Regions from separate parts of the Bradyrhizobium canariense genome, predicted to be linked through region 3. Evidence: predicted binding sites of a transcription regulator. Region 3 holds the regulator's gene; each other region holds the start of a gene.
The links. The regulator LexA, encoded in region 3, represses DNA repair genes until DNA is damaged. The targets are predictions, from matches to a motif close to TGTTCNNNNTGTGTTCNG.
Positions count from the first base shown of each region.

Region 1: the regulator LexA is predicted to act here: its motif matches at 2,988-3,005, upstream of BLV09_RS27780 (ATP-dependent Clp protease adaptor ClpS).
Region 2: the regulator LexA is predicted to act here: its motif matches at 2,132-2,149, upstream of BLV09_RS27660 (DNA recombination protein RmuC).

Region 1 is NZ_LT629750.1:5,866,370-5,871,421, forward strand. Features, by position in the region: gene BLV09_RS27775 (PQQ-dependent sugar dehydrogenase) at 1-950, opposite strand, end outside; gene BLV09_RS27780 (ATP-dependent Clp protease adaptor ClpS) at 1,198-2,931, opposite strand; gene BLV09_RS27785 (rhodanese-like domain-containing protein) at 3,160-4,392, shown strand; gene BLV09_RS27790 (GntR family transcriptional regulator) at 4,438-5,052, opposite strand, start outside.
Region 2 is NZ_LT629750.1:5,840,057-5,845,108, reverse strand. Features, by position in the region: gene truA (tRNA pseudouridine(38-40) synthase TruA) at 1-406, opposite strand, end outside; gene fmt (methionyl-tRNA formyltransferase) at 406-1,338, opposite strand; gene def (peptide deformylase) at 1,482-2,009, opposite strand; gene BLV09_RS27660 (DNA recombination protein RmuC) at 2,180-3,388, shown strand; gene BLV09_RS27655 (AmpG family muropeptide MFS transporter) at 3,635-5,008, shown strand; gene BLV09_RS27650 (hypothetical protein) at 5,019-5,052, opposite strand, start outside.
Region 3 is NZ_LT629750.1:1,107,710-1,112,761, reverse strand. Features, by position in the region: gene BLV09_RS05545 (alpha-hydroxy acid oxidase) at 1-397, shown strand, start outside; gene BLV09_RS05540 (HAD family hydrolase) at 415-1,044, shown strand; gene BLV09_RS05535 (molybdopterin molybdotransferase MoeA) at 1,085-2,296, shown strand; gene lexA (transcriptional repressor LexA) at 2,479-3,186, shown strand; gene BLV09_RS05525 (hypothetical protein) at 3,495-3,917, shown strand; gene BLV09_RS36990 (hypothetical protein) at 4,016-4,216, shown strand; gene BLV09_RS05520 (hypothetical protein) at 4,203-4,430, shown strand; gene BLV09_RS05515 (ComEC/Rec2 family competence protein) at 4,469-5,052, opposite strand, start outside.

The DNA of each region.
Region 1 (5,052 bases), 3.1 Mb from region 3:
TCCTGCGGCACCCGGTCGTCGACCGTCTGCCCCCAGTAACAATAGGGCCAGCCGTAGAAGCCGCCGTCGCGGACCGAGGTCAGATAGTCGGGAGGTGTCTCATCGCCCAGGCCGTCGCGCTCGTTGACCACGGTCCAGAGCACGCCGGTCGATGGCTCCCATGCCAGGCCCACCGGATTGCGCAAACCGCCGGCAAAGATGCGGCTCGAGCCTTCAGCCAGATCGAGTTCGTAGATCGCGGCGCGGCCTTGCTCGACGGCCATGCCGTCGTCGGCGATATTGCTGAGCGAGCCGACCCCGGCATAAAGCTTTTTGCCATCGGGGCTCGGCAGCAGGCTCCGCGTCCAATGCCCGCCGGGCTTGAAGCTAACGAGTTTCCGCCCTGGCGCGGTGATGCGGTCCGCGCCCGGCGCATATGGGAAGGCCACGACGCCGTCGGTGTTGCCGACATAGAACGTGTCGCCCAGCAGCGCCATGCCGAACGGCTGGTTCAGTCCCTCCATGAAAGCTTGGCGCTTTTCGGCGATGCCGTCGCCATCGGTGTCGCGCAACAACGTGATGCGGTTCGCGCTGACGCCAAGAGCGGCGGCGCGCCTCATCGTCGCCTGCATCGCGTAACTGAACACGCTCCTGGTCGGCCCCTGGACCTGGTTCGACTCGGCCACGAGGACGTCGCCATTGGGCAGCACGTGGATCCAGCGCGGATGTTTCAGGCCGGTCGCAAACGCATTGACCTTGAGCCCCCGCGCCGCCACCGGCATCTGCCCGTCGGGCCAGCCCCTGGCCGTCGGCATCTTGAGCGTCGGGATGCTGCCCTGCGGCTTTGCCACTGGGACCACCGGAGCGCTGCCCCAGGCTGGCTCGGGCGCTGCGCCCTGCAGCCGACGCCACAGCAGCGCGGCAGCGCCGATGATCGCGACGATTCGCGCAAAAATGCCGGACAAACTCATGTAATCCCCCTGTTCATCGCGCGCACCCTATCCGACGCCAGGCCGCGTTAAAACCTCATCGCCGACATACGAGCTCACCAGCAGCTCCCATGGCGCCGGCAACGCAGCTGCCGGCAGTTATCCTGCCTTGGCGGCAGCAGCAGAGGAGATTGCCGTGGCGCTCTATTGCCAGAGCGCTTCTTCCCTAAATTCTTGCCTGCCTCGCTGGCCGGTTTGTTTTCAAACGGCTGTCACGGCGGGAATACCGTCATCCATCGATCATTTGTTGCGCTCCGCCGAGCAGCTTGACGTTGAGCGCGCCACCCGCGAACAGCATATCGTCCAATGCTTCGCTGATATCGCTGGGTTCGACGGTTGTGCCACCATCGCGGGCGATGCTTGCCTGCGCGATGCGCCGCATCAGCTCTTTGATGAACGCGGCGCTGACGCCCTTCGTCCGCTGCGCTGCCTCGTCCACGACAGCGTCGCCGAGCGGCAGACCCGTGCCATAGAGTTGGACGAGCTTCTTGCGGCCGATATCGTTCGGAAGCGGCACTTCGATCGCCTGGTCGATGCGGCCGGGGCGACTGGCCAAGGCGCTCTCAAGCTGCTCCGGCCGGTTGGTGGTGAGGATGAACAGGATATCCGCATCCTCCTTCAGCCCGTCCATCTGGTTGAGAAGCCCGTTGAGCAGCGATTCCTCGCAAGGCCCCATCTGGTTGCGATCGCGCGCGATGAGATCGACATCCTCGATCACGACCATCGCTGGCTGCAGCAGGCGGGCGAGATTCATGTACTGGGCAAGCAATGTGACCTGCGCTGCCGTAATGATCAGGGTGGTGTGGCCGGGCAGGTTGCTCGCCAGATAGCGGATGGTATGGGTCTTGCCGGTCCCGGGCGGACCGTAAAGCAGGATGCCCTTGCGGGTCGATTGCCCGAGGGCGCGCAGTTTTGCGCGGCTGCCTACAAAGCTCAACACGTTGCGGTCGAGCAGCTTCAGTGTGGCGTCAGGCAGGATCACGTCCTCGCGCTGAACCGATGGCAATTTGTGGACCGTGACGCCCTTCGAGCGTCCCCGATAATCCGAGTCAGTATCGAGCGACAGGATCTTGCCACGATAGGAACGCGCTGCGTTGACGGCGCTCTCCAACTCGGAGAAACAGCGTTGCACGAACTCAGCGCCATCGGCGCCGGCAGGGACAGCGATCTCGATGCGGGTCCCGGCTTCGTAGCCATACTCACGATGCGAGGAGAGGACGACGGCGTAGCGCAGGCCGTCGGTCTGGCAGAGCCACAAGCCATTATGCAGACATTTCACCGGCGCGCTCTCGCCGATATCCACCTTGTGATACTGCGCCGGCGCAATAGCGGGAGCATTCCGGTCGTCTCTGGTCAGTCCCGCGAGGGTCAATGTCTCGTAGCGGTGCGGCTCGTGGATGCCAAAAAACCGGATCGAGGATGCGGAGAACAGTCTGTCGACGGCGACTTGAACGTCCGCGCGCATATGCCCCGGAAATTGTCGCGAGGTCGCGGTCAGCTGATCCCGAGGAATGCCGGCGAAATGCCAGGCCAACGCTTCAAAGGCATAGTCGAATTGCTTGTTGCGGGTGAGTTCGGGCAGCTTCCGCGTGACCTCATACATACAGTCATCGCAAATAAGCATCGCCATGCCGTTCAGGGAAAGCCGGTTCGCGCTGCAAAGCGCTCCGCAGACTTTGCAATGTCCGTTTTTCGCAACCGCTTCGCTCGTGATCAGGAGCGAATGACCTGAAGCGAGGATGCGCTGTCGAGCAGCCTCCAGCAGCTCCCGGGCAACGTCTTGCGGGTAGATCCCGCAGATCGCTTTCCCCTTGGCGTCAATTGTTTCGGTAAATTTGATCGCCTCGACCACCGACTTCTTGAACACCGAATGCAGAAGCGCAGCGACGAATTCCTCCGGCGTGTCATCGTCGTTGTGGAAGATGATCTGGCAGTGGCCGGTCTCGGCGTGAACATCGTGCATCGGATGGTGCCCCGCTTGGGATTTCTGCGTGTCGCTTTGGGTCGTGAGATTGAGGCTAGAACGAAACGAGAACAAAAGCAACCCCAGCGTGTGGGGCTGGGAAGGCCGGCCACACGGCGGAGCGCTTACCGGCATCCGCTGGATATGAGTTTGCAGTTTTGTTCTGAGTGGTGCGCCATTCATCCCGTTGTTATGCGTAAACCATTCGTCCTCAGTCAGGCTCCATCCATGACCGCACCATCAGTCACTCCCTTGCAAATCCGCAGTGCACTGCTGCTGCGCGATGAAATCGCGTTGCTCGATCTGCGGCACGAGGCTGCCTTCGCCACCGGCCATCCGCTGTTCGCCGCCAACATGGCGGCCGACAGGATCGGGCTCGAAGCCGAGACCAGGCTGCCGCGCAAGGACCTGCCGATCGTTGTGTACGACGCCGGCGAAGGGCTTGTGCGCGCGGCGACGGAGCGCCTGACGGCACTGGGCTATACGGACGTTCGTCAGCTCGACGGCGGACTCCAGGCCTGGAAGGCGGCAGGCTACGAACTGTTTCAGGACGTGAATTCCTATGCCAAGGCCTTTGGCGAACTGGTTGAGTCGCGCCGGCACACGCCCTCGCTGACCGCGGACGAAGTCGCGGGGCTGATCGCGAGCAAAGCCAATATCAGGATTCTCGATGCTCGGCGGTTCGACGAATACGAGACCATGAACATCCCCGGCTCCGTCAGCGTGCCCGGTGCGGAATTGGTGCTGCGCGCGGGCCGCGCCGCGCCGGATCCCGAGACGACCATCATCGTGAACTGCGCTGGCCGCACCCGATCGATCATCGGCACCCAGTCGCTGATCAACGCCGGCGTCGCCAACAAGGTGCGGGCGCTGAGAAACGGCACCATCGGCTGGACTCTCGCAAGCCATGACCTCGAGCATGGCGCCAACCGGCGCGGCGAGATCGGCACCTTCGAGGGGGCGGAAGCCAACGCCCATGATGTCGCCTATCGCGCCGGCGTTCGGCATCTCGGCACGGAGGAATCGATAGCGCTGCAGGCACAGACCCACCGCACGCTCTATCGCTTCGACGTTCGCTCCGCAGAAGAATATGCGGCCGGCCACATCCCCGGCTTTCGCCATCATCCCGGTGGGCAGCTTGTCCAGGAGATTGACATGGCGGCGCCGGTGCGCGGCGCGCGCATCGTGCTGACGGACAACAGGGCGGTCCGTGCCGACATGACGGCGTCCTGGCTGGCGCAAATGGGCTGGGAGACCTATGTGCTCGAGGGCGGCTATGATCATGCGCTGGAAATCAAGCCACCGGTGGTTCTGCCGAAGCCCGATGCCGCGCGCCGCTACCGGCGTCCCTACGAAGGCACCGAGGCCTCAACCGGCGCGATGCAGGCCTATCTCGAGTGGGAATATGGTCTCGTCGAACAGCTTCGGCGCGACGCAACCCATGGCTTCTTTGTCATTTGACCGCTTCTTCGTCATTAGATGCTGGCAGGGGCCGAAGCGGCTGTGTCAGCCGCGCGATCGGGTTGCGGCCGGTTCTTCATTGCGCTGCATCTCGCCGGCAAGATCCTTGAAGGCTTGATCGATGTGGGCCGAAAGCAGCAGGCTCGCCCGGCCGCTGTCGCGGCGCTGGATCGCGTCAATGATCTCGCGATGCTCCCTCGGAATGCGCGCGCGCTGATCGGCGCTGCGGCCGAAGCGAATACGGAGCGGGCGAATGAGATCGTAGTGGCGGTTGAGAACGGAAATCGCTTCCTCGTTTTGCGTCACGCTGACGATATGATTGTGGAAGCGCCGATCGAGATCCTGGAATTTTCCGTCTTCGAACTTGGCGAGCGCAGCTTCCTGCTCCGCAAGAATGCCATATAGTTTTTCGATGTCGGCCGGCGTGACGCGGTAGGCCAGCTCCACTACAAAAAAAGTCTCCAGTGCTTTTCGGATCTCGTAGACCTGCCACAGAAACGTTTCGTCGATGCGGCGGACGCTTGCGCCGCGGTTGGCGGTCAGTTCGATCAGGCCTTCGCCCTGGAGTTGCTGAAGCGCCTCGCGAACCGGTACCGCACTGATGCCATAGCGCTCGGAGAGCTCCGCGATCTTGAGCCGGGAGCCCGGCGCGAGCACGCC
Region 2 (5,052 bases), 3.1 Mb from region 3:
GCGGCCGCGGCAACCGCCAGACATGGCCGATCTCAAGCGCGAGATTGGCGCGGCGATTGGCGATGCGATAAAGATAATGCCGCTTCTTCGCAGAAAACCGCGCTTCGAATGTATCGGGCACGACTTCCGCACTGAGCACGCCGATCGGATGCGGCCGCAGATGCGCGTTCAGGCCGTCGCGCAACCGGCCCGGCACAAAATGTTTCGCAATGTCGCAATGCGCGACCTGTGCCAGCGCGTGGACGCCGGCGTCGGTGCGCCCCGCGCCGTGAACGCGAACAGGCTCACCGCAGATCGCCTTGACCGCGGTTTCCAGCGCTCCTTGCACGGTCGCGCCGTTGTCCTGAATCTGCCAGCCGCTATACGGCCCGCCGTCATATTCGATGATCAGTTTGTAACGGGGCATCAGGTCAGCCGCGCCGGCGGCTTTAGCGGCGTACCGCGCAAAAACTCCCCCGCCTTCATCGGCTGCTTGCCGGCGCGCTGCAATTCGAGGACCCGGATCGCGCCTTGCGCACAGGCCACGGTGAGATGCTCGTCCAACAGCTCGCCCGGCGCGCCGGAACGATCGATCATCTGGCAACGCAGGATCTTCACCCGCACTTGCTCGCCTTCGCTTGGCATCTCGCACCACGCGCCGGGAAATGGCGACAGGCCGTGAATATGACGCAGCACCGCATGCGCCGGCCTATTCCAGTCGATTCGCGCCTCGGCCTTGTCGATCTTGGCGGCGTAGGTCACGCCCGTTTCGCTTTGTTTGCTCAGTTGCAGCTTGCCGCGCTCCAGTGCGCCCATCGCACGCACCATCAAGTCGCCACCGAGCGGCGCCAATGCATTATGCAGATCAAGCGCCGTCATCGCATCCGTGATCGCCAGCCGCTCGGCCATCGCCACGTCGCCGGTATCGAGGCCGACGTCCATTTTCATCACCATGACGCCGGTCTCGGCATCGCCAGCCATAATGGCGCGATTAATCGGCGCCGCGCCACGCCAGCGCGGCAGCAACGACGCGTGCAGATTGAAACAACCAAGTGGCGGCGCATCGAGAATGGGCTGCGGCAGGATCATGCCATAGGCAACAACCACGGCGGCGTCCGCCTCATGCGCCCGAAACTCCTCAAGCGCTTCCGGGGTTTTCAGCGTAGACGGCGTTACTACGGGGACACCGAGCCGCCGCGCTTCCTGTTCGACGGGGCTCAGTTGCAGTTTCATGCCGCGGCCGGCGGGCTTCGCGGCACGGGTGTAGACAGCTGCGATCTCATGGCCGTGGGCCGCGAGTTCCAGCAGCGTCGGCACCGCGAATTCAGGCGTGCCCATGAAGATCAGGCGGAGAGGCATGAATCATATTCCTTGAGAGACATAGATTCTATCCGTCATGGCCGGGCTTGTCCCGGCCATCCACGTCTTAAAATGTCTGTAAGGAAGGCGTGGATGCCCGGCACAAGGCCGGGCACGACGAAGAAACGTTGCGAAATCGAACCCTACTCCGCCGCGCGCTTGGCGGCTTTGGCAAACTTCTTCAGCACGCGGTCGCGCTTCAGCTTCGACAGATAGTCCACGAACAGCACGCCATTGAGATGATCGATCTCGTGCTGGATGCAGGTGGAGAACAGGCCTTCGGCCTCCTCTTCATGCACCTTGCCGTCGAGATCGGTGAAGCGAATGCGCACCTTCGCCGGCCGCTCCACCTCTTCATAATATTCCGGGATCGAAAGGCAGCCTTCCTCGTAGACCGACATATCTTCCGAGGAGGCAAGAATTTCCGGATTGATGAAGACGCGGGGCCGCGGCTTGGTCTCGCCGTCTTCGTCCCGTTTGGCGAGATCCATCGTGATCAGCCGCAATGGCTGCGCGACCTGGATCGCGGCAAGCCCGATGCCGGGGGCGTCGTACATGGTCTCGAACATGTCGTCGGCGAGCTTCCGGATCTCCGGAGTCACCTTCTCAATAGGTTTGGAGACCAGCCGCAACTGTTTGTCCGGTAGGATGATGATTTCTCTGATGGCCATGGCGGGCGATTTAAGCTGCTGAAATGCCGGGGTCAATCGCAGCGGGCCCACGTTAAGGCGCCGTTAACCATGAAATTTAAGACGGCATTAACCATAAAAATTTACCTGGCAGTAACCATAAATGTTCCCTCTTCGTTCGCGCTCACGTGCGAATCGGCTACAAGGACGGCATGAACGAGATCCTTTTCATCATCGGCGACTGGCCGGTGCGCCTGGGTGCGGCGCTGACCGGCTTCGGCGCGCTGGCGTTGCTACTGCTGATTGTCATTGCGGTCGTGATTGCACGGTCCGGCCGCCGCGGCGCGGAACTGGCGATGGCGCAAGCCATCCGCGCGGACGAGCTGGAAGAGCGGTTGAGCGAAATGCTCCGCGCGCAAAGCGAGGCCACCGGCCGTGTCGATGCGATGGGCCAGGCGCTGGCCGGCCGCCAGGCGGAGATGGCGCGCACCGTCAGCGAGCGGCTGGATTCGGTCAGCCACCGGGTCGGCCAGTCGATGGAGCAGACCACGCGCAACACCATGGACTCGCTGCGCGTGCTGCACGAGCGGCTCGGCATCATCGACAATGCGCACAAAAACCTCACCGACCTGACGTCGCAGGTCACCACGCTGCGCGACGTGCTCGCCAACAAGCAATCGCGCGGCGCGTTCGGTCAGGCGCGGATGGAAGCGATCGTCCAGGACGGCATGCCCAAGGGCTCCTACGAATTCCAGTTCACGCTCTCCACCGGCAAGCGGCCGGATTGCGTGGTGTTTCTCCCCGATCAGCGACCGCTGTGCATCGACGCGAAATTTCCGCTGGAGGCGATGACCGCGCTGCACGACGCGCGCACCGACGAGGAAAAGAAATTCGCCAACCAGCGGCTGCGCGCCGACGTGATGAAGCATGTCAGCGACATCGCCGAAAAATATCTGATTGCCGGCGAGACGCAGGACACCGCGCTGATGTTCGTGCCGTCAGAGTCGGTCTATGCGGAAATTCACGACGGTTTCGACGACGTGATCCAGAAGGCCTATCGCGCCCGCGTGGTGCTGGTGTCGCCATCGCTGCTGATGCTGGCGATCCAGGTGATGCAGCAGATCCTGAAAGACGCGCGGATGCGCGACGCCGCCGACCAGATCCGCACCGAAGTGCTCAACCTTGGCGATGATCTGGGCCGGTTGCGCGAGCGGGTGCTGAAGCTGCAAAAGCATTTTAGCGACGTCAACGAGGACGTCCGGCAAGTCCTGATTTCGGCCGACAAGATCGAAAAGCGCGCCGGCCGGATCGAGGAATTGGATTTTTCCAAGAGCGATGCGCCCGTTGAGGCCCCTCACATCGTCAAATCAGCCGCGCCCGAGCTGTTTCCATTGCCCCGCAAGCTGCAGGCTGGGGAGTAGGGAGCCACACACCAAGCTGTCATCGCCCGGCTTGACCGGGCGACCCAGTATTCCAGAGACGATCGATGGAAGCACGGAGCTTCTACGGGGGTATCCGGTAATACGAGCGAGGCATTAATGAACTCGGGCTGTACGGAATACTGGATCGTCCGCCTTCGCGGACGATGACGCCGAGGGGCGTCATGCCCGGGTCAAACGAGCGCGGTGATGACGGCTTTTCTTGCCGAATCTGCTACCAACGGCGGCATGGTTGCACCTGATAACGCGCCCAAACCGAATTCATCCGCACCGTCGGCGCCGAAAGCCTCCTGGCGCGACGGACTGGCGGTGTATCTGCAGCGCCGGGTGCTGATCGTCATGCTGCTCGGCTTTTCGTCCGGCCTGCCGCTGGCGCTATCGGGTTCGACGCTTTTGGTATGGATGCGCGAATCCGGCGTCGACCTCGGCACCATCGGCCTGTTCGCGCTGGTCGGCACGCCCTACACGCTGAAGTTCCTGTGGGCGCCGCTGGTCGATGCGCTGCATGTGCCGATATTCACGCGCGCCTTCGGCCGCCGACGCGGCTGGCTGGTGTTCTCGCAACTGCTTTTAATCGTGGCGATTCTGCTGCTGGCACTGACCGATCCGGCGCGCTCGCCGCTATTCGTGGCATTGGGGGCGCTACTGGTCGCCGCGATGTCATCGACGCAGGACATTGTGGTCGATGCATTTCGCGTCGAGAGCCTGCCCGAGAGCGAACAGGCCGCCGGCATGGCGTCCTACGTCGCGGCCTATCGTATTGGCCTGCTGGTCTCGACCGCCGGCGCGCTGTTCCTCGTCAGCGGATTTGAAAGCACCGGCATCCCGCGCGCCTCGGCCTGGATGTGGGGCTATGTGGTGATGGCAGCGTTGGTGCTGATCGGCACCGCGACGGCGCTCGCCGCCACCGAGCCCGAGCAATCGGTGCGTGCGGAGGCCGCAACAAGCACGGAGACCGCATTCGCGCGGGTGTTGCATGCCGCGATCGGCGCGTTCTCCGAATTTCTCATGCGCAAGGATGCCTGGGCCGCGCTCGCCTTCGTGGTGCTGTTCAAATTCACCGACGCGTTTTCCGGCACCATGACCGCCCCGTTCGTGATCGACCTCGGCTTCACCCGCAACGACTATGCCGCGATCGTCAAGGGCGTCGGCCTTGCCGCGACCCTGATCGGAGGCTTTGCCGGCGGCTTCGTGGCGCGGCGCTATTCGCTGGCGGCGAGCCTCTGGATCGGCGGCGCGCTGCAGGCGGTCGCCAATCTGGCGTTCTCCTGGCTGGCGCTCTCCGGCGTCAACCAATGGGCGCTGGCATTTGCGATCACGGCGGAGAATTTCACCAGCGCCATCGGCACCGTGATCTTTGTCGCCTATCTGTCGGCGCTGTGCAGGAATCCGCTGCACACCGCGACCCAATACGCGCTGCTGACGGCGCTCTCGGCCGTAGGGCGCACTTATCTGTCATCGGGCGCGGGATATGTGGCGAAGGCTGTCGGCTGGCCGCTGTTTTTCGTCATCTGCGTCTTTGTCGCGGTACCGAGCCTGATCCTGCTCGCCTGGCTGCAGCGGCGCCGGCATTTTGACGAGCTGGAAACGGCGCAAGTCTAATGCTTCGCCGTCAATGCCGCGTCACCACACTCCATTTGGTGACC
Region 3 (5,052 bases):
GATCTATGTGTCGAACCATGGCGGACGTCAGCTCGATCACGGCCGCGGCTCGATGCACGTGCTGCCGGAAATCGTCGCCGCCGTTGGCGGCCGCGCCAAGATCATGATCGACGGCTCGTTCTGCCGCGGCACCGATATCGTCAAGGCGATCGTCATGGGCGCCGATCTCGTCGGCATCGGCCGCCTGCAATGCTGGGCTCTGGCGGCCGGTGGCGAAGCCGGTGTGCTGCGGATGCTGGAGCTGCTCGAAGACGAGGTGATCCGGTGCCTCGGACTGCTCGGCGTCAAAAATTTCGCCGAGCTCGACAACTCCTATCTGCATGCGGCCGCGCCGACCCATCTGCCGCATGTCTTCAGCGCCTTTCCGCTGCTGGAGATCGATCCCTACCGGTATTGAGGGCGGTGCTATCGGCGATGGCTTCACCCCTGCTCGCTCCCGGCTCAGCCGACGCGTTGTTGTTCGATCTCGGCCGCGTTGTCCTCGATATCGACTTCGACAAGGCGCTGGCGTGCTGGGCCGGGCATGCCGGCTGCGAGCCGGCGCATCTGCTGGGCCGATTTGCGCACGACGACATCTATAGGCGCCACGAGACCGGGCAGATCGCCGACGCTGAATTCTTCGCGAGCCTGCGCGCTTCACTGGGCATCGGCCTCTCCGATGCCCAGTTCCTCGAGGGCTGGAACGCGATCTTTGCGGGCGAAATGCCCGGCATGGCTCCGCTGCTTGCGCGCGCAGCCAAGCGCCTGCCGCTCTACGCCTTCTCCAACACCAACCGGCCGCACGTCGAACATTTCTCCAAAGCCTTTGCCGGCGTGCTCGGCCATTTCCGCGAAATCTTTCTGTCCTCCACAATCGGGCTTCGGAAACCCGACGCAGCCGCCTATGATCACGTGGTGAAGGCGATCGGCCTGCCGGCGGAGCGTATCGTTTTCTTCGATGATCTCGCCGAGAACATCGAAGGTGCGCGGTCGCGGGGTTTGACCGCGGTCCACGTGACATCGTCCGACGACGTGGCGCGCGCGCTGACCGCGCTCGGTATTTGAAGTATCCGGGTTTGAAGGTTTTGGATTTGGGAGTCTTGCCGTGGCGTTGATGCCGGTTGCCGATGCGCTGTCTGCGATTCTCGCAGGCGCCGAGGCATTGCCTGAGGAAATGGTCGCACTGGATGCGGCCCACCACCGCGTGCTCGCGCGCGACCTTGCGGCGTTGCGCACCCAGCCGCCGCAGGCGATGTCGGCGATGGACGGTTACGCGGTGCGATCAGCCGACGCCTCCGAGGTGGGCGCGCGGTTCAACGTGATCGGCGAGGTGGCGGCGGGACGGCCTTTCGATCGCGCGGTTCGACCGGGCGAAGCGGTCAGGATCTTCACCGGCGGCGTGATTCCCGAAGGCACGGACGCCATCGTCATCCAGGAAGACACCAAGGTGGATGGCGCGCGTATCACCATCTCCGAGGCGACGGCCCCCGGACGGCATATTCGCCCGGCCGGTGTCGACTTCAACCAAGGCGACGTGCTGCTCAAGGGCGGATCGCGCCTCACCGACCGCGATCTCTCGCTGGCCGCCGGCATGAACTACCCTGAACTCGCCGTCCGCCACCGGCCGAAGGTGGCGGTGCTGGCCACCGGCGACGAACTGGTGATGCCGGGATCGCAACCCGGGCCCGGGCAGATCGTCTATTCCAACGGCTATGCGCTGCGCGCGCTGGCCCGTGCGGAGGGGGCCGAGACCATCGATCTCGGCATTGCCGCCGACACGGTCGAGGCCACCACACACGGCATCCGCCGCGCCCGCGATAGCGGCGCTGACATCCTCATTACGACCGGCGGCGCCTCGGTCGGCGACCACGACCTGGTCAAGCAATCGCTGGAGGCCGAGGGCGTCACAATGGCGTTCTGGCGGATTGCGATGCGCCCGGGCAAACCGATGATGCACGGACGGCTCGGCGCCATGCGGGTGATCGGCCTGCCCGGCAATCCCGTGTCCTCTTATGTGTGCGCATTCCTGTTCCTGGTGCCGTTGATTCGCAGTCTGTCTGGCCGTTCGACCATCCATCACGTCATCGAAACCGCACGGCTGGGGCGCGATGTCGTCGCCAACGATGTGCGCGAGGACTATCTGCGCGCCCGCCTCGAGGAGCGCGCCGACGGCGCTGTCATCGCCACACCGGTCAATCATCAAGACAGCTCGCTGCTTGGGAATCTCGCTGCGGCACGGGCACTTGTGATACGTCCGCCGTTCGCGCCCGCCGCTGCTGCCGGCGCTGCTTGCGACATCCTGCGCCTTCCGCGTTGATCGCCTCGACGGGACGAAGCCTGATCGCGTTCACCGGAAATTAAGTGGTTGCGGAACACATATCGAACATATAGTGTCCGTTCATGATTTGTTTCGAGTGCTGATGTCTATCATGGGAGTCAATGAGCTCCCGGTTCATGTCTCGGAATCGAACGACACCATCCATCGGGGGACTGCTCGAGATGCTCACGCGCAAACAGTACGAACTTCTGCGTTTCATCAATGAACGGCTGAAAGAAGCCGGCGTACCGCCCTCCTTCGACGAGATGAAGGATGCGCTGGATCTGCGTTCGAAGTCCGGCATCCACCGCCTCATCACGGCCCTGGAGGAGCGTGGCTTCATTCGCCGCCTGCCCAATCGCGCCCGCGCCATCGAGGTCATCAAGCTACCCGAGCTTTCCGGAAACGGCGCCGGCGGCAGCCGCCGCGGCTTCACGCCGAGTGTCATCGAAGGCACGCTGGGCAAGGTCCGCAGCAGCACCGTCAGTTCCGAGGATGACGGCAACCACCCGGTCGCCGTGCCCGTGATGGGTCGGATCGCGGCCGGCACGCCGATCGAAGCCTTGCAGACCCGCAGCCACACCATCAGCGTACCGCCTGATATGCTCGGCTCCGGCGAACATTACGCGCTCGAGGTGCGCGGCGATTCGATGGTGGACGCCGGCATCCTCGACGGCGACATGGCGCTGATCCAGCGCAACGAAACCGCCGAGACCGGTGATATCGTAGTGGCGCTGATCGACGAAGAAGAAGCAACGCTAAAACGCTTCCGCCGCCGCGGCGCGTCGATCGCGCTGGAACCGGCCAACACCTCCTACGAAGTCCGCATCCTGCCGCCGAACCGGGTCAAGATTCAGGGCAAGCTGATCGGGCTTTACCGGAAATACTGAGCCAGCATTGGCCTCAAAAGCCTGTCATTAGACCTGATCCGGATTGAAACCGGTTTGGGTTTAATGGCGGACAGGTGAGGTATCGGGGTCACGCCGATTCAGTGATTTGACCGCAGGGCTTTGCGTCGCCTCGCAACAGACGAGGCGCAGCCCGATCGATCAAATAAACGTATTTGTGATCAGGTTGGTTGGCTGCAGCCGCATAATTGCCTCCAAGCAGGCAAAAACTCACACACTACTGTCCACTCTGATAGAGGCCTGCGCCTCTAAGCGGCGCGGGTTGGCTATCTCTAACGAGGAGCAATCCGATGTGTGACTATAGCCTGCACGCTGTCGCAACACGCCCCGCCAGGGTTGGAGAGACCCTGATCTCCACGACATTCCCTGGAACTTCGACTCGCGGTTTCGCCTCCGAAAGTCAGCCCGCGGTGGCGGTCTGCATGCTTCCGGGGACCGAACTGGCGTTCGCCGAAAACGTCAAATACGACAACCGATGGATTTGGACCAAAGCAGTCAATTTCAGAGTGGGAAAATTCGGCGTGGTCGACCCCGACCTTCCCCATCGTCATCATGATGCGATCGAATTCCCGGACGGAAGCCGTGTCCTGGTGACGCTGCTCTGTGAAGGGCAGCGGGTGACCGTGCTGCAGCTGCCGGTGGTTCATCAGGCTGCCGAGCCCACGCACGCCACTGCCGGCACGAACGCCTCAACGCCGGTCTCCATTGGTTGAAGTGGTCCGGTATATTCCCGCCGGTTGCGGCCGGCGGGGCCCGACCAGATCACGGAACATCAGCAGATACCGTCATACCGAACTGTACGAGTAGCGTCATGGATCGTCGGGACAGCGCACGGATCGAAGAGCGAAACAATCTGAAACTGGCGCTGGCGACATTCGCTTTACAACTCGATGCCTTCGAAATGCGTGTCGGCGGAGGACCTTCCAGGGCGGGCATCAAGCGTGAAGGTTCTGCCCTGCCCGCTGATCTCAGGCACGAGGTTCAGGAGGAGAACAGGGGTGCCCGTCGATAAGGTCACGTGGCATCAAGTTGGACGGGTGGCCGAACCGGGCCGCTACATGTTTAGATTCGGCTGGCTCACGGTATCGGCGGAAGATCTTGCGGTCTGGGAGCAATTCCCGCATGCGGCGTTTACGCTGGTCAGGACGCCGGCCGCGAAAGACGATGATGAGTTTCACCTCGGCGCGTTCGAATTGAGAGAAGATGCCTCACACGGTGAGCAATGAGGCCGCGCCCGTCCGGAGGCGCGCCTTGCGAAGCCAGCTCACTCCTCCGTTTGCAAATCGGCCTCCGAGGGCGTCGCATCGATCGTGCGCGGAACGGCGGGATGCACCAGGCTCGGTTCAACCTCGTCGTCACCCGCAACCGCAGGCGACCATGGCCGGTCGAAACCTTTTGGTTTGACGGCATCGACGACAAACCCGTCGCGCGTTCGCCGCAGCGCCAGCGCTCCCTGCCGTCGCAGGCGATCCGTCGTGATGACAGGCGAGGCGCATGTGGACGGCGGCTGCCTCGCCGTCACGATCAACGTTGCGCGCTCGCAATCATCGGCCAGCGCCTCGGGCCGCAGCGCCAGCGTGACGAACGCGCCGCCGGCCATCTGCGTCACACATCCTGCATCGTCGCATGAGACGCCATCCGCGAGCGAAGGGGCCACCGGCAGCCGCGCATCGGCATCCGCGGCCAGCCATTCCTTGATCAGAAACGCATCCTTGGCACTCCGCATCAGATGGAGCTGCCCGTCCTTGCCGCGGACACCGACATTGTGACCGTCACCAGAGATCAGGATATCCGGCTGTGGAACCGCCAGCGCCCAAGCCGTCGCCAGCAGCAGCACGATGGCGCCGG